Regions from separate parts of the Amycolatopsis sp. NPDC006131 genome, predicted to be linked through region 2. Evidence: riboswitches for the same ligand, from Rfam matches in the RefSeq annotation. Region 2 holds a riboswitch; each other region holds the start of a gene.

Region 1 (4,727 bases), on a different contig from region 2:
GTCCGCCCCGGGATGAGGTGCTCGCCGGCCACCCGGCGCAGCGCCTCGTTGCGCTCCCGCAACGGTTTGTCGAGCAGGTCCGTGCCGTCCAGGTGCAGGCAGTCGAAGAAGTACGGCTGCAGCAGCAACGCACGCACCTGCTCCTCGCGCGTGCTGCCGAACCGGCTCATCGTCTCCTGGAACGGCCGTGGCCTGCCGTCGTCGGTCAGCGCGAGCGTCTCCCCGTCGAGCACCACCGACCGGCACGGCAGTGCGCGCACCAGGGACACCAGCTCGCCCACGTGCTGGGTGATCTCGCGCAGCGTTCTCGTGTAGACGTGCACCTCGTCGCCGTCGCGGTGCACCTGTATCCGCGCTCCGTCCATTTTGTACTCGACAATGGCGGACGGGTGCTCGCGCACCGCCTCGTCGAGCGATTCGGCCGGGGACGCCAGCATCGGCCGCAGCGGACGCCCCAGCTCCAGCCCGAAGCCGCCGAGCGCGGCCTCGCCACCGGTGACCGCGGCCGCGGCGGTGACCGGCAGCTGCCCGGACAGCATGAACGCGCGCCGGACCGCTTCGGCGGGCACGTCCGCCGCCGCCGCGATCGCGTCGAGCATCACGCCCTCCAGCGCCCCCTGCCGCAGCTCACCGGTGAGCAGGCGGAAGAGGAACTGCTGTTCGGCTTCGGTGGCGCGGGAGAACAACTCCGTCAGCAGGCCGGCCCGGCGCCTGGCCGACCCGCTGCCCGAAGCGGCTCCCACTTCGCCGAGGACCTCGTCGACCCCGGCCACGGTCAGGTTCGGTTCGTCAGCCGGGCGCGCGCCCAGCTCGGCCAGCGTGCGCCACCCCGTCCCGATCCGGCCCTGGGTGGGCCGTCCGGTCAGGAAGGCGACCACGGCGGGCAGCTCCCGCTCGTCCGCGCGGTTGAGCAGGTCCGCCAGCGTCGCGATCTTCGCCTTGCGCGAGCGGGTGGCCGCTAGCGAGGCGGAGGCTGTGACGACGTCGGCGAGCAACATGCGGACATCATCTCCCGCCCCACCGACAATTTCCGGGGACGCAGGACCAGCGCGACCGCGCCGAGACAGACGACCAGCCCGAGCAGGCCACGCAGCGTGATCGTGTCGTCGAACATGAGCCAGGCGAGGATCATCGTGGTAGGCGGTGTGAGGTACAGCAGGCCGGACACGGTCGTCACCGAGCTACGACGAAGGACCAGCCAGTAGCAGCCATATCCCCCGAACGTGGAAAACACGACGACCCACCCGACCGCGACCCAGAAGTCCGGATCCGCCGGCGCGACCAGCTGCCCGGTGGCCGCCGCGATGCCGGTGAACAGCACCGCGCTGGTCACGCACTGCACCACCAGCCCGTCCCAGAGCGGCACGGCGGAGGCCGTCTTGCGTTCGATGAGCGTGGCCGCGACCAGTGCGAGCATCGCCAGGAACGGCAGCGCGTAGGCCAGCGGCGGGGTGCCGGGGCGGCCGGACAGGTTGTCGCCGACCACCAGCGCCACCCCGGCCAGCCCGCCGACCAGCCCGGCCCACCGCAGCGCGCCCGCGCGCTCGCCCAGCACGAACTGGCTCAGCACCACCGCGACGATCGGCTGCAGCGCCGCGATCAGCGCGGACGTCCCGACGGCCACGCCGAGGTCGGCCGCCGCGTAGACGCAGTACAGGTACGCGCCCTGGGAGAGCGCACCGAGACCGGCCTGGATCGCGGCGTCGCGCGGCCGCATCGAGCGCCGCCGGACCACCCACCACACGCCGAGCAGCAGCCCCGCGGCCAGGAACCGCCAGGCCAGGAGGGACACCGCGCCGCCGGACCTGGCGCCCAGCGTCGCGCCGACGAACCCGGAGCTCCAGAACAGGACGAAACCGCTTCCGGCGACGACGTTCCCCCGCATGCACCCTCCCGCACAGGTATACCGGTCTGTATAGTCCACGGTAGCTATACCGGTCGGTGTACTGTCAAGTCGTGGAGACGGACAAGCCGCTGACCCCGGCCGCCGAACGGATCCTCACGGTCGCCGGGAAACTGTTCTACGACAACGGGATCCACGCGGTCGGTGTGGACACGATCGCCGCCGAGGCCGGGGTCACCAAGAAGACCCTGTACGACCGGTTCGGCTCCAAGGCCGACCTGGTCGCGCTCTACCTGCGCCGCCGGGACGAGCGGTGGCGGGAGCGGGTGCGCTCCTTCGCCGGCTCCCGGACGACTCCGGCCGAGAAGCTGCTCAGGGTGTTCGACGCGCTCGCCGACTGGCTCGACACCGAGAACACGCGCGGCTGCGCGTTCGTCAACGCGCACGCCGAACTGCCGTCGGCCGACCACCCCGGCCGGCAGGTGATCGCGGCGTCGAAGCAGTGGTTGCTGGGCTACCTGCGGGATCTGGCTGCGGACGCGGGCGCGCGGAACCCGGCACGGCTGGCGGAGGCGCTGCTCGTCCTGGTCGAGGGCGCGACGGTCGCGGCGTCGCTGGAGGTCGCGCCGACGGCGGTCGCCACGGCCAAACGCGTCGCGAAGTCGCTGGTGGACGAAGCGACGGCGGCGCAGCACAACTCGGCGTCCCGGCGGTAGGGCGCCGGTCACCGGGATGGCTCTTGCCCCGCCGCGAGGCCGAAACGTACCGTGAGCGGGCCGTGGTGCTCGGGAAGTCCGGTGTGAAACCGGCGCGGCCCTCGCCACTGTGAACGGGAAGTCCCGGCCCGGGACAGCCACTGGACGCGAGTCCGGGAAGGCGGGCCGCGGATGTCGATCCGAAGCCAGGAGACCGGCCACGGCACGTTGGACCATCCACGAGGTGCTGGAAGGCGGTCTCCATGGGGACTTCACCCACCATGTCCTGGCGCAGGCAGGACACCTACCGCACGGGTCTGTTGCTGCTGGCGATCGTCGTGTTGCACGCGGTCGCGTTCGGGATTCTCGCGTTGCTCGTGGTGCCCGGGCACTACGCCGTCGGCGCGCAGGTGTTCGGCTTCGGGCTGGGGCTGACGGCGTACACGCTCGGCATGCGGCACGCGTTCGACGCCGACCACATCGCCGCGATCGACAACACCACCCGCAAGCTGATGGCCGAGGGCCAGCGCCCGGTTTCGGTCGGGTTCTGGTTCGCGCTGGGGCACTCCACCGTGGTCGTCGTGCTGGCGGTGCTCGTCGCGATCGGCGCGAAGGGCATCCTGAGCTGGACCGAGGACGGCTCGTCCGCGCACAAGGTGCTCGGCGTGATCTCCACCGGAGCGTCCGGCGGGTTCCTGTACCTGATCGGCATCCTGAACCTGGTCGCGTTGATCGGCATCTGGAAGGTGTGGCGCGAGCTGCGCCGCGGCCGCTTCGACGAGGCCGAGCTGGAGGCGCGGCTCGACTCGCGCGGGTTCGTCAACCGCTTCCTCGGCAGGCTCACCCGCTCGATCCGCCGCCCGGGCCAGATGTACCTGGTCGGGCTGCTGTTCGGCGTCGGATTCGACACCGCGACCGAGGTGCTGCTCCTGGCACTGGCCGGGTCCGGCGCGGCGGCGGGCCTGCCCTGGTACGCGATCCTGTGCCTGCCGCTGCTGTTCGCCGCCGGCATGAGCCTGTTCGACACGCTCGACGGCACGTTCATGAACTTCGCCTACGACTGGGCGTTCGCCAACCCGGTCCGCAAGATCTACTACAACCTCACGATCACCGGCCTGTCCGTCGCGGTGGCGCTGGTCATCGGCACGATCGAGCTGGTCGGTGTGGCCAGGGACGACCTGGGCTGGTCGGGCGCGCTGATCGACTGGATCGCGGACATCGACCTCGACAGCGTCGGCTACATCGTCGTCGGGTTGTTCGTGGTGGTGTGGGCGGCCGCGATCGCGTACTGGCGGCTCGCCAGGGTCGAGCACCGGTGGAGCTCAGCCGAGTGAGGCCGCCCGCCCGTTCGAGCTGAGCGCGGCGGTCAGGTCCTCGCGGGCCCGGAACACGCGGGACCGGATGGTGCCGACCGCGCAGTCGCACACCTCCGCCGCGTCGGCGTAGGACAGCCCGATCACCTGCGTGAGCACGAACGCTTCGCGGCGCTCCGGCTCCAGCTCGGCGATCAGCTTGCGCAGCACGACGAGCCGGCCGTGGTCCGGCGTCTGGGCGCCGCTCTGCTCCGCGGTGGCCACCCAGTCGTCGACCTGGCTGGTCTGCGGGCGGCGGCGGGTGCCGCGCAGGTGGTCGGCGGCGACGCGCTTGGCGATCGACAGCAGCCACATCCGGGCGGGCGACCGGCCTGCGAACGACGGCAGGGCGGCGAAGGCGCGCAGGTAGGTCTCCTGCACCAGGTCCTCGGCGACGCCGGGGTTGGACAGGTAGGTCAGCAGGCGGTGCAGCTGTCGTTGGGTGGCGGACACGAAGCGCTCGGCGGCCACCCGATCGCCGCGCGCCGCCAGGAAGGCGTCCCGGGTGATCTCGTCGTCGTCCACGTTCGCGTTCCTCCCAGTGCGGCCTGACGGTGCGGGCCCTGACCGATGACCTTATGGCCTCCGCGGCATCCGGCGTCAAGGAAACATCACAGGTCTGTGAAATCCCAACCGGTCCCAGAATCCGGAGCGGTGAGGGGAACCATCCAGTGCGCGCGGACGACAATGCAAATATGGACTGTGCAACCGCGCGCGAGGCGATCTCCGCCAATCTCGACGGCGAGGACCCCGGGGTGGATCCGGTGGCGCTCGACGAGCACGTCTCGCGCTGCGCGGCCTGTCTGACCTGGCAGGACGAGGCGGCGGCGGTGACGC
Region 2 (4,727 bases):
TCCGTCAACCCGGTTGCTCGATTGTTCAACGATCCCCTATTCTGTGGCGCACCACACCGTTCTCGGAAAGGTGCCAGCGATGACCGCGTCCACCCTCAGCCACCGCGACGTCGAGTTCCTGAAAGCGGTTGCCGACGGCCGCGTGGAACTGACCGCGAGCAGCGAGCCGCACGTGTACGTCGACGGACTCTCCTGCTGCGACCAGTTCGGCGCGCGACTGCTGATCCACGCCGGCCTGGTCCGCCGCGTCCCCGGCACCGGCTCCCGCATCCCCGCCAAACTCACCGACGCCGGCCGCGACGCGATCAGGTGACCTGAGGCGGCGCAAGCTGCTCGGGTGGTGAAAAAATCTAGGCGGCCCGCCGCGTCCACTGTGGACGGCTGCGGTACAGCACGGCCACGAACGCGGGCACGCCGATGATCGACGTGACCACGCCGACCGGCACCTCCTGCGGGTCGAGCACCGTACGCGCCAGCGTGTCGACCCACACCAGGAACACCGCGCCGGCCACGGCGGTCACCGGCAGCAGACGTCCGTGGCCGGGGCCGACCAGCGCGCGGGCCGCGTGCGGGAGCACCAGCCCGACGAACCCGACCGCCCCGCAGGCGCTCACCAGCGCGGCCGTCAGTAGCGCGGTGACGCACATCAGCACGATTCGCGTCCGCGTCAGCGCGACCCCGAGCGCCGCGGCGAGGTCCTGTCCGTAGGCGAGCACGTCGAGCGTCCGGGCGTGGCCGAAGCACACCAGCAGCGCGACGACCAGCACCGCGGCGCACACGCCGACCTCGGACCACGACGCGCTGCTGAACGACCCGAGCAGCCAGAACAACACGCCCCGCGTCGTTTCCGCGTCCCCGGCCGTCAGCACGACGAACGAGGTCAGTGCGGAGAACAGCTGCATCGCCGCGACCCCGGACAGCACCACGCGCTCGGTGGTGCCGCCCAGCGTCTGGCTGAGCAGCAGCACGAGCCCGAACGACAGCACCGCCCCGGCGAACGCCCCCGCCGACAACGACACCACTCCCCCGCCGACGCCGAGCACCACGACCAGCACGGCGCCGGTCGACGCGCCCGAGGACACCCCGAGCACGAACGGGTCGGCCAGCGGGTTGCGCAGTAGCGACTGCATGACCGCCCCGCACACCGCCAGACCCGCGCCGCACACGGCGGCGAGCAGGGCGCGCGGGATCCGCAGGTGCCACACGATCCCGTCGCGGACCGGCGAGAGCACCGGCTCCCCGAGACCGAGGTGGGCCAGGACGGTGGCGTACACGTCGCCCACGCCGATCCCGGCCGGGCCGATCGTCACCGCGACGGCCACCGACACCACGAGCAGCGCGAGGCCCCCGGCGCACAGCGGCAGGACGCGCGCGGTGCACGTCACCCGCCGTACCCGAACCCGCGCAGCGCCGCGGCGACCTGCTCGGCGCCGTCCACGGTGCGCAGCGTCGGGTTCATCGCCTGCCCGGACAGCGGCACGTACCGCTTGTTCCGCACCGCGGCCAGGTCGCGGGTCACCGGGTGCGACTCCAGGAACGCGATCTTGGCGGCGGCGTTCTCCGCGGTCTGCGAACGGCGGGTCAGGTCGCCGAGGACGATCACGTCCGGGTCGCGTTCGGCGACCGTCTCCCAGTTGATCTGCGGCCACTCCTCGCGTGTGTCGTCGAAGACGTTGCGGGCGCCGACGGTCGTCGTGATGATGCCGGGCGCGCCGCAGCAACCCGCCAGGTAGGGGGCCTCGGAGTTGGCGAACCAGAACATCAGCCGGGCGTTCGCGCCTGCACCCGCGACCGCGCGCATCCGTTCCTGCAGGCTGGTGACCAGCTGTTCGCCGCGGTCCTCGACGCCGAAGATCCGCGCGAGGTCGCGGATCTCGGTGTAGACGGCGTCCATGGTCAGCGTCTCGGTGCGCGCGCCGTCACCGCCGCCGCTGGTGTCCTTGGCGCACTCGGTCGGCGACAGGTAGGCGGGCACCCCGAGCTGCTCGAACTGCTCGCGGGTGGCGACGCCGCCCTTGCCGAGGATGGCGCCGAACGAGGCGGCGACGAAGTCCGGCTCGGTGGCGAGCACGGTCTCGAACGACGGGTAGTTCTCGGCGAGCCGGGGCACCTTCGCGTTGTCCGCGGCCAGGTGCGGCGGCACGGGATCGGTCCAGGTGGCGGTGCCCGCCATGCGGTCGGCGAGGCCGAGGGACAGCATGATCTCCGCCGCGCCCTGGTTGAGCGCGACCGCCCGCCGCGGCGGTTCCGGCACGCGGACCTGGTGGCCGCAGTTGTCGACGGCCACGGCGGCGGTGTCTCCGGAGGGGGTGGCGCTCGCGCACCCGGTCAGCGCCAGCACGGCGGCGAGGAGCGGGAAGGTGATCGATCGGCGCACAGCGGCCCCTAGCGTCGAGGGCTCATGCGCGGAGCCCGGTCCGGCGGTCTCCCCCGTGGCGGGGGTGCCAGCAGGTCTTCGGACTCGGGGTCGTCCGGGCGGAACGCCTTCCCGGACCGCGTGGTCCAGTGGCCGTTGTCCCGCCCGTCGCCGCTCACCGCTGCGCGTCAGTTCCGGATTCGCACCGGATTCCCTGGCCCCTCGCGGGGCACGACTGGCGGGCTCACGCTACCACGACGACCTCGTCCCCGACCCCGACCGTGCCGGGTTCCACAGTGGACCCGTAGACGCCGAGGCACACGTCGTGCTCACGCGCGATGCGGCGCAGGACGGCCGGGTCCCGGCGGCCGGTGCGCGGATCGGTCCAGTCTTCCTCGGGCACGTCGGCGTCGATCCGGAGGTGGGACCGGAAGCGCAGCGGCTCGGCGCCCTCGCTGTGGGTGGTGATCAGGGACAACCGTGCGCTGTCGAAAGTGCCGCGATCCAGTTGACCGGGTAGCGGACGAGGTTTTACGCCTGCGGATGGCCAGGGGAAGCCGTTCGACTCCTGGCGCGGCCGGACAACGGCCAGGGCCCGCGGCGGTGCCAGCTGATCAAGCGGCGAGACGGCGCCACCGCTTGAAACAGAATCTAGTTCCAGGCCTGCCAGGCCAGCGTGACGGCCAGACCCATGCCCGCCAGCGCGATCGCGACCCGGAGTGGCGCCGCGGGCAGGCGGCGGACCACCGCGGGCCCCACGAAGGATCCGGCGACCAGACCGAGGCACAGGGCCGCCGCCGCGGGCCAGAGCACCGAGCCGGTGAACGCGAACACCACGGCGGCCACCAGGTTGGCCGCTCCGGTGACGATGTTCTTCGCCGCGTTCGTCCTGGCCAGCGGCTGCGCCCAGGCCGCGGACAGCAGCGCCAGCATGATCACCCCGGCCGCCGCGCCGAAGTAGCCGCCGTAGATCGCGACCAGGAACGCGCCCGTGGCGGTGCCCGCGGTCAGCCCGCCGTCACCACGGCCGGCGCGTTCGGCCAGGCGCGGGGAGAACAGCAGCAGAATCGAGGCGCCGCCGATCAGGAACGGGACGATGTAGGCGAACGTGCCCTCCGGGGTGAGCAGCAGCAGCGCGCTGCCCGCCGCGCCGCCGACCGCCGTGATCGCGCACAGCCGCAGCAACCGGGCGCGCTGCCCGCGCAACTCGGGACGCGAACCGGCCGCCGAGCCGACCGTGTTGCCCATCAACGCGACGGTGTTGGTCACGTTCGCGGTGACCGGCGGCACACCGATCGCCAGCAGCGCCGGGTAGGACACCAGCGACGCGAGCCCCGCGATCGAACCGGTCAGGCCCGCCCCGACCCCGGCCACCACGAGGAACAGCAGTTGCCACGGGCCGAGGGTGAGCAGCGGTTCAGCGGGCACGTTGCCCCAATTTACCGCAGGAGCAATCGTTTTCCGGCCGCGCGAGACGAACCCCACTCCTCCACTGTGGAATCAGAGTGCGCTGTCCAGAAGGGACTCCGTCACGGCCTGCGCGCGGTGACGAGCCAGGCAGCCGCGCCCAGGAGCACGCCGTCGGGCGTCTCGTGCGGGACGAGGGCCTCGGTCAGCGCGGCGACCGCCCGCTCGACCGTTTCCGCCGGGTACCGCTCGAAGATCGTCCGCAGCATCGCGCCGCGGCGCAGGAAATCGGCCGCTGACGTGGCGTCGGCGCCGAGCCGGACCGGCGCCCGCACGTCGTCCACGGCGACGCCGGTCAGCCCGGCGCCGGTCAGCAACTCGCGCAGGTAGCCCGGCTGGGCGAACGAGAACGGGCCGGGGCCGGGCGGGACGGCGTCGGCGGTGTCGACGTGCGGGGCGACCGCGTTCAGCGCCAGCACCCGGTGCTCGTTCTCGCGCACGTCCTGCCAGCACAGGAACGCCAGCCGCCCGCCGGGCCGCAGCGCCCGCGCGACGTTGGTGAAGGCGGCGAGCGGGTCGTCGAAGAACATCACGCCGAACCGGCTGAGCGCCAGGTCGAACGAGCCCGCACCGAAGTCGTGGACCTGCACGTCGGTCTGCTCGAACCGCACCCCGTCGAGCCCGGCGGTGCGCTCCCGGGCCACGGCGAGCATCGGGCCGGACAGGTCCGCGCCGAGTACGGTCGCGCCCCGCCCGGCCGCGAGCAGCGTGGTGGTGCCGCAGCCGCAGCCGATGTCGAGGACCCGCTCGCCCGGCTCGATGCCGGCGGCGTCGAGGAGGTGCGGGGTCAGGTGCGCGAGCATCGCGTCGTAGTGCTCGGCGTGGTCGGCCCAGTAGCGGCCGGTGTCGCCGTTCCAGTCGCGTGCCTCGTCCTCGTTGGCCATGCGGTCACGTTAGCCCGCGC
Region 3 (4,727 bases), on a different contig from region 2:
CTGCCGGGACGCAAGGTCTGGCACGTGCTGCTGGTGGCCCCGCTGGCCGTGCCGGCGTTCGTGAACAGCTACGGCTGGGTTTCCGTCCTCCCGGAAGCCAGCGGATATCTCGGTGCCCTGCTGATCGTGACATTGTCCTACTTCCCGCTGGTCTACCTTCCGGTCGTGGCCGCGTTCCGCGGGCTCGACCCGGCGCTGGAGGAGAGCGCCCGCACGCTCGGCCTCGGTCCCGCGGCGACGTTCTGGCGCATCGTGCTGCCGCAGCTGCGTCCCGCGCTGCTGGGTGGGTGCCTGCTGGTCGCGCTGCACCTGCTGGCCGAGTTCGGCGCGCTGCAGATGCTGCGGTTTCCCACCTTCACCACGGCGATCTACGACCAGTTCCAGTCCTCCTACAACGGGCCCGCCGCCAACATGCTCGCTGGTGTGCTGGTGTTGCTGTGCCTGCTCTTGTTACTGGGTGAGCTCCGGCTCCGCGGCCGTGCACGCCACGCCCGCGTGGGCGCAGGCTCGGCCCGCAGGGTCACGCCGACCAGCCTGCGAGGCGGGACTGCCCCGGTCTTGCTGGCGCTGGCGGTCCTCGTCGGCCTCGCGCTCGGGGTGCCAGTGGGCAGCCTCGTGTTCTGGTTGGTCACCGGCGCCTCGACCGGTGTGCCGGTCAGCGACTTGTCCTCGGCAGCGGCTGCCTCGCTCGGGCTCGGTGGCGTGGCCGGGGTCGTCACCGTCGTCGTGGCGATCCCGGTCGCCTGGCTGGCGGTGCGGCATCGCGGCTGGTGGGTGACGCTTGTCGAGCGCTGCACGTACTTCGGCAGCACCCTGCCGGGGATCGTGGTCGCACTGGCGTTGGTGACCGTCAGCATCCGGATGGTCCCCGCGATCTACCAGACCACGGCCTTGCTGATCGTGGCGTACACGATCCTGTTCCTGCCCCGCGCGGTGGTGAACGTGCGGTCGGCGCTCGCACAGGTTCCGCCCGAACTGGAGGACGTCGCGCACGGTCTCGGGCTCAGCCGCCTCGCGACCCTGCGCCGGGTGACACTCCCGCTCATCGCACCCGGTCTGGGGGCGGGCGCGGCGCTGGTCTTCATCGCCGCGGCCACGGAGTTGACCGCAACGCTGCTGCTGTCTCCGATCGGTACCCGGACGCTGGCCACCGAGTTCTGGAGCTACAGCAGCAGCGTCGAATACGGGGCCGCCGCTCCCTACGCCGCCGTGATGGTGCTGCTGTCCGTGCCCGCGACGTACCTGCTCACCCGCGACCCGAGGAGGGCGACCGAAGGATGACCGCGTTGACGGTGACCGCGGTGACCAAGGCATTCGGTGCCATCAGCGTCCTCGAGGGCGTCGATCTGCACGTGCCGGCCCGTGGCATCACCGCCGTCCTGGGCCCCTCGGGATGTGGCAAGACCACGCTCCTGCGGCTGATCGCCGGTTTCGCCGACCCCGATTCGGGCACCATCGCCTTCGGTGACCACCCGGTCTTCACCGCAGGCCGATCGGTCCCGCCCCAGCGGCGCCGGGTCGGTTACGTTCCGCAGGAAGGGGCGCTCTTCCCGCACCGCACGATCGCCGACAACGTCACTTTCGGGCTCGCCCGCCAGGCTCGCCGTACCGGTGATCGCCTGCACGAGCTGCTGGATCTGGTCGGTCTCGACAGCGATCTGGCATCGCGTTACCCGCATCAGCTGTCGGGCGGCCAGCAGCAACGCGTCGCACTGGCCCGGGCACTCGCGCCCCGGCCGTCCGTCGTGCTCCTGGACGAGCCGTTCTCGTCCCTGGACGCCAGCCTCCGTGACGGAACGAGGCGAGCCGTGATGCGTGCTCTGCGTGCCGCGGGAGCCACCGCCGTCCTGGTCACCCACGACCAGGCAGAGGCGTTGTCACTGGCCGACCAGGTTGCCGTGATGCGAGCAGGACGGCTGGTCCAGCTGGACTCCCCGGCGGAGCTGTACCGCCGCCCCCGCGATCCCGCGGTGGCCGGCTTCGTCGGAGAAGCCGTCCTGCTGCCGGCCGACATTCACGACGGCCGTGCGGCCACCGCTCTCGGGACTCTTGCCGTCTGCGGCCCCGCGGTAAACGGGCCGGCAGACGTGCTGATCAGGCCCGAACAGATCCAGGTCCACGAGACCGCGGTCACCGACGGTGCCGACGCGATCGTGGGCGAGGTCAGCTTCTACGGCCACGATGCCGCACTCCGGCTGGACCTCGTGCCCGATGGTCCGCGGGTTGTCGCCCGGGTGCCTGGCAGCGACCTTCCGGGTGAAGGGGCCAAGGTGCGGCTCACCGTCGCCGGCGAGGTGCTCGCCTTCAGCCGTGATGACTCATGTGACAACTATCATCGATAGTGGATTTCACCCGATGCCGGATTGACGGCGTATCACTCGAGCAGCGATGCTGGCCGCCACAAGTGCAGATCGAGGCGACGGTGAGCAGGAACCCGGTGTGAGACCGGGACGGTCCCGCCACTGTGACCGGGAAATGAGCCCCGCAAGCCGGCGACGGCCGGGTCGGGTGATGAACCGGAAGTCAGGAGACTGACCCGTCGTCCTCCCGAATTCGGGGCGTGTGAACCCCGTGAGGAGACCGTCATGACCACACCTGCCGCGTCACAGGCAGTGCCAGGTTCGCAGCTGCTGACCAATCGTTTCCGTGATCTCGTGATCGCCGGACTGGCCGTCGCGATCGCCTTGCTGGCGCTGTACGCGATCTTCCTCGACCAAGGTGCGTTGCTGTCGCCGGTCCTCGGCGATCTCGCATCGACGATGAACTACATCCACGAGTTCGCCCACGACGGCCGGCACCTGCTCGCCGCGCCCTGCCACTGAGGCGGGCGAGATGTCGTTGCTGTCCTCCCTGGGCCGGGGCCTGCTCGCCGGCGGCGGTGCGGGTTTGCTCTCCGGGGCCTTTTCCTGGTGGCTCGCCGAGCCGGTTCTGGATCGCGCGGTCGAGCTGGAATCGGCCAGACAAGCGGCCGCGAACGTGGCGCAGAGCGCGGAAGTCTTCGGGCGCGCCACTCAGCACGCCGGACTCCTGTTCAGCGCGACCGTCACCGGTCTCGCGTTCGGTGTCCTGTTCGGGGTGGTGTACGCGCTGCTCCAGCACAAGCAGCCCGGGGACCGGGCGTGGCCGCTCTCGCTCCGGCTGGCCGGGGCCGGGTTCCTGGCCGTGGAATTCCTGCCGTTCCTGCGTTATCCCGGTAACCCGCCCGGCGTCGGTGACCCCGCCACGGTCTCCTTGCGGGCGAACGCGTGGCTCACCGCGATCGGGGTGAGCATCGTCTTCGTGGTCGCGGCTTGGCAGCTCAACGGTCATCTGCGTCGCCGTGGTGTGCCAGACCCGCTGGTGCAACTCGTTTGTGCCGGCGTGGTGGTCGCGGGACTGGCCACTTTGTTCCTGTTGCCGGACAACCCGGACCCCGTCGCCGCACCGGCATCCCTGGTGTGGGACTTCCGGCTGCTGTCGCTGGCGTCGTTGGGCCTGCTGTGGGCCACACTCGGTGCGGGCTTCGGTCTGCTCGCCGAGCGGGACCGCGGTCGCCTCCGATTCTCGCCGGCGGCGAGCTCAGGAGTGTGAACGAAGCGGAGTACTATCGCGAATAGTAAACTGCCGTGGTTCGTCCGGCATGCCCGGAAGGTGGTGGACAGGTGAGCCAGACGCCGATCTACGAGACGGTGCTGCGCGACCTCCTGAAGCTGTCGCCGGACAGGTCACCACTTCCGGGCAGTCCGGCGGGGTGGTCGTACCGGGACCGCCGACCCGATCGCGGACGGCATCGACGGCGGGAGACCGGTGCCGACGGTTCCGTGGGCCTGAGGGTGTCACCCGGCTGATTGTTTACGGCCGGTCGCCCACCGCGTGTGTCGATGAGGGCGCCGTTCGCGAGGAGTGAGGGTGAGGGTTTTCGGCGCTCACGTGCCCGTGTCCGGTTGGACCATGGTCGTCCTCGTGGTGGGCGGCATCGTCAGTGTGCTCCTTGCGGCACCGCTGGCCCGGCGCCGCGGCTGGCGGCGTGACGGGGCTCTGATCTCGCTGCTGTTGTCGACGGCCGTCGCGTCGGTGACCCTGACGCCGGGCGACGAGCCGCACACCAACGGTGTGAGCAGTTGTCTGCCCGATGACCTGGCGGACTTCGGCCACGACATCGTCCATTCGGGCGGCGGGATCGCAGCCGATCTGCTGAACCTGTTGTTGCTGCTCCCCTTGGCCGGTGCCGTCGTGGTGACCTTCGGCCGAATTCTTCCCGCGGTGTCGGTTGCCATCCTGCTCCCGACGTGCATCGAGCTGGCACAGGTCCAGATTCCCGGCCGGTTCTGCAGTCTCTCTGACCTCGCTGCCAACGTCGGGGGTGGGTTGATCGGCGTGGTACTGGGTCGCGTCGCGCTGGGCCTGCTCCGGACGCGGTCACGCAGAGCAGCGCAGCGCGCGGGCAGTTCAGCTCTCGTCGACAGTCGAGGCGATTCGCAGGCCGACGGCGGCTACGACAAGCCCGATCAGCACGTAGAGGGCTGAGTGTCCCTCCGGGAAGTGCCGCAGGCTGGTCTTCTCGGTCAGCCAGTTCGCGAGGGCGATCGCTGTCCCGAGAACGACGAGTGCGTATCCGGTCGTCCGGGTCGCCCGCGGGCGCGGCAAGTTCGCCATGACCCCACCCGTCAATAGCCGCCTCCGGTCGGGGAAGGCGGGGACGTGCCGGCCGGGCCGGTACCACTAATGGTGATCGTGGTGTCCATGCC

Evidence for each region. Region 2 has a riboswitch for cobalamin ahead of ABZ215_RS17790 (ABC transporter substrate-binding protein). Riboswitches for the same ligand answer to the same signal wherever they lie in the genome.
Region 1: linked by a shared signal. The riboswitch ahead of ABZ215_RS28615 (HoxN/HupN/NixA family nickel/cobalt transporter) and the one ahead of ABZ215_RS17790 (ABC transporter substrate-binding protein) in region 2 are both predicted to bind cobalamin.
Region 3: linked by a shared signal. The riboswitch ahead of ABZ215_RS23970 (CbtB-domain containing protein) and the one ahead of ABZ215_RS17790 (ABC transporter substrate-binding protein) in region 2 are both predicted to bind cobalamin.

Annotation. Positions count from the first base shown of each region.
Region 1 is NZ_JBEXTX010000067.1:29,642-34,368, forward strand. It holds gene ABZ215_RS28600 (ATP-dependent DNA ligase) at 1-998, opposite strand, end outside; gene ABZ215_RS28605 (DMT family transporter) at 959-1,885, opposite strand; gene ABZ215_RS28610 (TetR family transcriptional regulator) at 1,957-2,559, shown strand; cobalamin riboswitch at 2,606-2,776, shown strand; gene ABZ215_RS28615 (HoxN/HupN/NixA family nickel/cobalt transporter) at 2,820-3,872, shown strand; gene ABZ215_RS28620 (sigma-70 family RNA polymerase sigma factor) at 3,861-4,415, opposite strand; gene ABZ215_RS28625 (zf-HC2 domain-containing protein) at 4,586-4,727, shown strand, end outside.
Region 2 is NZ_JBEXTX010000030.1:25,146-29,872, reverse strand. It holds gene ABZ215_RS17800 (hypothetical protein) at 80-313, shown strand; gene ABZ215_RS17795 (iron chelate uptake ABC transporter family permease subunit) at 351-1,385, opposite strand; gene ABZ215_RS17790 (ABC transporter substrate-binding protein) at 1,382-2,377, opposite strand; cobalamin riboswitch at 2,450-2,572, opposite strand; gene ABZ215_RS17785 (hypothetical protein) at 2,601-2,834, opposite strand; gene ABZ215_RS17780 (sulfite exporter TauE/SafE family protein) at 3,008-3,784, opposite strand; gene ABZ215_RS17775 (methyltransferase domain-containing protein) at 3,886-4,707, opposite strand.
Region 3 is NZ_JBEXTX010000049.1:42,812-47,538, reverse strand. It holds gene ABZ215_RS23980 (iron ABC transporter permease) at 1-1,281, shown strand, start outside; gene ABZ215_RS23975 (ABC transporter ATP-binding protein) at 1,278-2,342, shown strand; cobalamin riboswitch at 2,386-2,555, shown strand; gene ABZ215_RS23970 (CbtB-domain containing protein) at 2,586-2,822, shown strand; gene ABZ215_RS23965 (CbtA family protein) at 2,833-3,570, shown strand; gene ABZ215_RS23960 (VanZ family protein) at 3,931-4,506, shown strand; gene ABZ215_RS23955 (hypothetical protein) at 4,647-4,727, opposite strand, start outside.